Gloeothece verrucosa PCC 7822: one gene and its partner. The protein of the gene in region 1 interacts with the protein of each later gene in a pairwise test. Links are inferred from orthologs where the notes say so. Each region holds a gene or a part of one and is shown in the gene's direction. Other genes may lie near its edges.

What was found.
Region 2: the proteins of rlmB (region 1) and CYAN7822_RS07090 interact in binary tests that used the Escherichia coli proteins (3 or more experiments, as listed by UniProt). The link is inferred for Gloeothece verrucosa PCC 7822 from one-to-one orthologs.

What each region holds. Positions count from the first base shown.
Region 1 is NC_014501.1:832,871-835,974, forward strand. What follows is about bases 74-2,851. They hold rlmB (23S rRNA (guanosine(2251)-2'-O)-methyltransferase RlmB), read left to right. Parts: upstream 74-880; coding sequence 881-1,822; downstream 1,823-2,851. Other genes in these bases: CYAN7822_RS03735 (STAS domain-containing protein), read left to right, coding at 74-258; CYAN7822_RS03740 (Mini-ribonuclease 3), read left to right, coding at 469-864; CYAN7822_RS03750 (DUF1816 domain-containing protein), read left to right, coding at 1,917-2,201; CYAN7822_RS03755 (alpha/beta fold hydrolase), read right to left, coding at 2,237-2,851. In the rest of the region: more of CYAN7822_RS03735, read left to right, coding at 1-73; more of CYAN7822_RS03755, read right to left, coding at 2,852-3,055. UniProt on the Escherichia coli protein: Specifically methylates the ribose of guanosine 2251 in 23S rRNA.
Region 2 is NC_014501.1:1,592,191-1,595,465, reverse strand. Bases 94-3,042 are described here. They hold CYAN7822_RS07090 (bifunctional ADP-dependent NAD(P)H-hydrate dehydratase/NAD(P)H-hydrate epimerase), read left to right. Parts: upstream 94-773; coding sequence 774-2,312; downstream 2,313-3,042. Other genes in these bases: CYAN7822_RS07085 (di-heme-cytochrome C peroxidase), read right to left, coding at 2,417-3,042; CYAN7822_RS07095 (phosphoglycerate kinase), read left to right, coding at 94-536. Also shown: more of CYAN7822_RS07095, read left to right, coding at 1-93; more of CYAN7822_RS07085, read right to left, coding at 3,043-3,275. UniProt on the Escherichia coli protein: Bifunctional enzyme that catalyzes the epimerization of the S- and R-forms of NAD(P)HX and the dehydration of the S-form of NAD(P)HX at the expense of ADP, which is converted to AMP.

The sequences.
Region 1 (3,104 bases):
AAAGAGATCAGCTCTTATATTAATGAAGGACCGAAAAATGTAATTTTAGTTCTGTCTCAAATTGATTTCATCGACAGTTCGGGATTAGGAGCATTAGTTCAGTTAGTTAAGCAGGCGAAAACAGGGGGAGGAAGTTTGCAAATTGTTACCAATGCCCGGGTAACTCAAACGGTTAAACTCGTTCGCCTAGAAAACTTTCTTTCCCTTCAGCCTGATGTTGATGCTGCCATTTCTAACCTCGAAAAAAAAGAAAAATAACTCCCCCCGCCTTAGCTAACCGTGCGGCAAGCTCCTCGCCGTAGCCTAGCTTAGGCGAAGCTTGCATTCAGCGCGGGGAAAGATTGACCAAAAACTTGGCTAAATTTCTCAATTACAAGGGTAAAAAGAGACGAAAACCGTGTGAATTCAGCGAAAATTAATCCCGAAGCCCAAAACCCCTCCTTGTCATCCATTACTTCCACAGAGTCAATGGAACTCAAGGCAATTTGTAGTTTAACGGCTCCTCTGTTAAAAATCGGTCAAATCTCACCGGCTTCTCTGGCTTATATCGGCGATGCCGTTTATGAATTATACGTCCGCACTCGTTATCTTTTACCCCCTCGCCGTCTCTGTGACTACCATAATCAAGTGGTCGCTAAAGTGCGTGCCGAACAACAGGCAGCCTATTTACAAGTGTTAGAACCTCACCTGACTGAATCTGAACGCGAAATCGTGCGACAAGGACGAAATGCGGCTAACGGACGACCACGACGACTATCTCCTGAACTTTATCAGCAAGCCTCTAGCTTAGAAACCTTAATTGGATATCTGTATCTCCAAAATCCTCAACGATTAAATGAATTATTAGAAATTTTAGAATTCTAAACCAGTAGTAACCCATATGATTGAGAAAAAGCGTCCCGGTTCCCGTCCTGCACGTCCGCAACGTCGTCTATCTAAAGTCAAACCCCCTTTAGAACGTCGTAACCCTAAACCCGTAACCGTTGTGGCACCCCTTGCCAGCGAGCCGCCAGAACAACCCTCTCAAGAAGAGGCCGACTTAATTTATGGTCGTCATCCAGTGTTGACGGCCTTAGAAGGGACTCGCCAAATTAACCGCATTTGGGTGATTTCTAAACTCCGTTATGATAGCCGCTTTCATTCTCTATTGACTCAGGCTAAGGCCAATGGCACCGTCATTGATGAAGTGAGTCCCCATCGTCTTACTCAACTTACTGATGGAGCAAATCATCAGGGAATTGTCGCTCAGGTGTCTCCCTATACTTATGTTGAGTTGGGGGATTTGATCGAACAAGCCCGAGCTAGTACACCAGCACCAGTTATTTTAATTGCTGATGGGATCACTGATCCTCATAACCTTGGAGCCATTATTCGCACCACTGAAGCCATCGGAGCGCAAGGTTTAGTCATCCCTCAACGTCGAGCCGTCGGGATCACATCATCCGTGATGAAAGTGGCGGCCGGCGCTTTAGAACATTTACCTGTAGCCAGAGTGGTGAATTTAAGCCGCGCTCTAGAAGAGTTAAAAGAAGCCGGCTTTTGGATCTATGGCACTATGAGCCAAGGAAGTAAAGCATTACACACCATAGATTTTAGCGGCGCGGTAGGATTAGTGGTAGGCTCCGAGGGAGAGGGCTTAAGTTTGTTGACCCAACGCTGCTGTGATGCTTTGATTTCGATTCCTTTAGCCGGGAAAACTCCCAGCCTTAATGCTTCTGTGGCCGCCGCCATTGCCCTTTATGAAGTCTATCGTCAACGTCAGTCTGAGAAACTTTTTTTAAACTCTGTATCATCCAGCACTTCTCAAAAACCCGCAGGATGAAGTATAAATAAAAAAAGTAAAATACAGGTCACATAATGTAACAAAAGTTTACGCGCTACAATACGAGATAAAAAACAGCCTACAGGGGAAAAGCATGAAAGAGTTATTGACAAAAATTTTCACATTCTTAGGATTAGCTTACTGGGTGGAAATTCAGACCGATTATCCTAGATGTATTTATTACTTTGGGCCTTTTTTCACTAAAAAGGAAGCCGACGAGGCTAAAATGGGCTATTTAGAAGATTTAGAGCATGAAGGAGCTAAAGGAATATCTGTGGTATCTAAACGCTGTAAACCCAGTAAATTAACGATTTTCGATGAAAAAGAAGAATTTAAACAAATCCGCGTCATTCCCTCTTTGAGCAGCCAAATTTCTTAAAAAGAATCTCAATAATCGAATTTAAAACCACAAGCTTAATGCGAATAATTATTGCCAAGGGTTTTTAGCCAAGTATCAATATCCTTGAGAACTTGATCAGGAACCTCCCAAGGAAATAGATGAGCAGTGTTAGGGTAGCAACGCCATTGACACTGCTTGATCGCTTGGGCGGTTTCTTCACTAGAAGCGGCAGTAATGTGTACATCATTAGCACCCGCAAGCACCAGACAAGGGAGCGTTAACTGATGGAGAGCATCTAGGCGATTATAGCCGCTCCTTAAGGCTCGATACAAGGCTCTTTCAGCCGCTTTCGAGGTTTGGAGATAGGCTAAAACACCGTCAGAAGCGATGTATTGGTAAGCTAGAGGCGTTTGTTGAGAGATTAAATAACGAAATAGGGACCGCACACCAAAAGTTTCTATATTCCATTGCCAACCCGGTTTGATCCCATTAATGATGCCGGCGACTCCACTAAAAACTAAATCTTGCCAAGAGATGGGGGGATGGTTACCGCGAGGACGAGCGGCAGCAGCGATTAAAATTAAACCATCATAGCGTTGGGGGTTTCGCAAGGCTAATTCTAGGGCCAGAATACCCCCTAATGACCATCCTAACAGGAGACAACGCTCAACTTTTAGACGATCTAGAAGGCTTTCTAAGTCGGTGAGGTGATCTTCCATTTGAAAGTCTCCCTTTGAGCGGCTTTTGCCATAACCGCGAAGGTCTGGAGCGATGGTTTGATAATGTTGGGAGAGATGGTTCGTAAAAACAGAAAGACTACGGCCCGATCCCGGATGACCGTGTAGACAGAGAATCGGATAGCCAAGGCCTTTGATCTCGGTATTTAAATTCATCTTTTCTAGTTAATTCTTCAACAAGTATTTTTAGACATTGTTAATACAT
Region 2 (3,275 bases), 760 kb from region 1 along the record:
GCGGGATGATTTTTACTTTCTACAAAGCCCGAGGTTTAAGTGTGGGTAAATCCTTAGTGGAAGAAGATAAGCTAGATTTAGCGAAATCTTTAGAAGCTAAAGCCAAAGAAAAAGGGGTACAATTGCTTTTACCCACTGATGTGGTGGTTGCTGATGCTTTTAAAGCCGATGCTAACGCTCAAACCGTCAGCATTGAAAATATTCCTGATGGTTGGATGGGGTTAGATATTGGCCCTGATTCCATTAAGGTATTTCAAGATGCTTTAGCTGATTGTAAATCAGTCATTTGGAATGGTCCGATGGGGGTATTTGAGTTTGATCAGTTTGCTAAAGGCACTGAAGCCATTGCTCATACTTTAGCTGATCTAACCGGCAAAGGCGTAACCACGATCATCGGTGGCGGTGACTCGGTAGCGGCTGTCGAAAAAGTGGGTGTGGCCGAAAAAATGAGCCATATTTCTACGGGTGGCGGTGCTAGTCTAGAGTTACTCGAAGGAAAAGTGTTACCCGGTATTGCTGCTTTAGATGAAGCCTAAGCACAAATCCCATAAACTTGAATTAGATTAATTAGCCCTTAGTCACTGGTTATTAGTCACTGGTCATTAGTTACTGGTCATTAGTCACTGGTCATTAGTCACTGATCATGGATCAGCCGTGCGGAACACGAGGGTTGCACCCCAGCCCATTATTCTCTGTTTCTGGTTCTCTAATGACTAACGACTGATGACTAATGACTCTTGACTCTTGACTAATGACAAAGGTCATAACTTAAAATGGTTAAAGAACGAGAACAACTCGAATCAGTGGTGGTCAATGCCTTGCAGATGCGACAAATCGAAGACCGCATCTTTGCCGCTTCAATGCCCGTCGCTGCTTTGATGGAAAAAGCGGCAATCTTGTGTGCCAACCGGATTCAACAACTTTACCCTCTCTCCCAAATCTCTCGGGTAGGGGTTTTAGTGGGGCCTGGCCATAATGGGGGAGATGCCCTAGTGGTAGCCAGAGAGCTACATTTACAGGGATATCAAGTCAATGTGTATTGTCCGATCCATAAACTGAAAGATTTAACGGCTAAACACGCGCAATATGCCCAAAATTTAGGGATTCCTTTTTATGAAACCTTAGAACAGTTATACAAGTGTGAGTTATTTATTGATGGATTATTTGGATTTGGGTTAACTCGGCCCCTTACAGGTGAAATTGTCGAGGATATTGAGTTGCTCAATCAATGGAGTCAGCCGGTGGTGAGTATTGATATTCCCTCGGGACTTCATACCGATACCGGCGAAGTGTTAGGGGTGGCGGTGAGGGCGACTTATAGTTTATGTCTCGGGTTGTGGAAGTGGGCCTATTTTCAAGACCAGGCCTTGGAGTATATCGGTTCTGCCGAACGGATTGATTTTGGTGTGCCGGCAAAAGATGCTTGGGCAGTGTTAGGACAACCGGCACCTGTGCAAAAAATGACTTTAACTTTAGCTCAACGGTTTCTCCCTTTACCTCGTCCTCTGGTTACCCATAAGTACAAACAAGGACATCTGTTAGTGATTTGTGGTTCTTATCGCTATGCAGGAGGGGCTATTTTAACGGGGTTGGGTGCTAGGGGGAGTGGGGTAGGTATGCTCTCGATCGCGGCTCCTAAGTCCTTAAAACCGATGCTGGTGAATCATTTACCAGAGGCCCTGATTATTGATTGTCCAGAAACCGAAAGCGGAGCGATCGCCGAATTGCCCAATCTGGCCAGTGATTTTAATAACTATAGCGTGATCGCCTGTGGTCCGGGTTTAACTTCAGATGCTAAGTCAATAGTAGAAACGGTGTTACAGGCAGAATGTCCCCTGATCTTAGATGCCGATGGCTTAAATATTTTGGCTCAACTCGATTCGATTTCCCGTCTCAGAAAACGCCCGGCGGCAACTGTATTAACTCCTCATTTAGGGGAATTTAAGCGGCTATTTCCCGAGATTGATAATCCCCATTCAGACCGCATTAAGGCGGTTGTTGAAGCGTCTAGACTGAGTGGGGCGATTATTTTGTTCAAAGGAGCGAGAACGGCCATAGCGGCTCCTAATGGTTGTGTGTGGTTAATTCCTGAAAGTACCCCGGCTTTAGCTCGTGGGGGTAGTGGGGATGTTTTAACCGGATTAATTGGGGGTTTAATGGCCCAGCAAGTTACCTGCCTTGCAGCGATCGAAAAAACAGTGGCAACGGCGGCTTGGTGGCACGCTCAGGCGGGTATTGTAGCGGCTGGTGAAAGAACCGAGTTAGGGGTAGATGCTTTTACTTTGTCTCAATATTTGTGCAAAGTTTTTTAGCTTTGTTTCACCCATTCTGGTGCATCATAGTCGGAGTGGACGCGGGAATAATTTTAATGAATCATTCCCGACTTTGCCCACCCTAATATTAATGAGAACTTAGGTTAGAGGGTTTTTAAATACTCAACGATTGCCCAACGGTCTTCCTCATTTAAAGCAGGACCAATTACACCTTGTCCGGTGCCATCTCCTTTAAATTCATGTCCCGTATTGAGATTCCCTTTTTTGCTAGTATCAAACTCAGATGCTCCAGGTATTTGAGCCTTTTTATAACCCACATATTGCGGATCAAATTCTTTGGTTCCCACATAGAACTTTTTAGTGCGCTCATCGGCAGGAATTAGCATCTCATAGAGGTTAGGAACTGAACCATTATGAAGAAACGGTGCAGTAGCCCAAATTCCATTGAGAGGCCGTGCTTTATAGGCTAAAGGCGCTCTCGCTTTGTTCGGACGATAGCCGTTAAAAGCGTCTCTTTCTTCTGGGGTTAATCCTAATTCATCATACTTTTTCTCTACCGTTTCTTCTACTACAAATGGTAAAGCGGCTCCAGCCGTAATAATCCCATCAGTTTCAAAGCTTTTTGGAGTAAGGTATTTTTGCGCTAAAGGACCTAAATTAACTGTGCGTTGATACCAGTCCACAGCCGCCGTTGGATCAGTTCCAATGGTGTATAGATTTTTCATGGTTACTTGTAAATACTCTCGGTCATTATCGCCAAGCTTTGTCCAGTATTTTTTATCCATAAACTCGGCTGAATCCATTGGGGGAAGGTGACAGCTTTGACAGTATTGTTTGTAAAGGACTTTGCCTTTAGCCGCTTTTTCTGGATCAATGGTTCCGAGGATATCTTCTCGCCATTTAGGGGCAGTTAAACCGGTAAAAATCGAATCCCCTGTCAACAGTTCTTCGATGGCGTGAAGCTGTTTCACATCAACGTTAGACTTAAACACATCGGGCGAA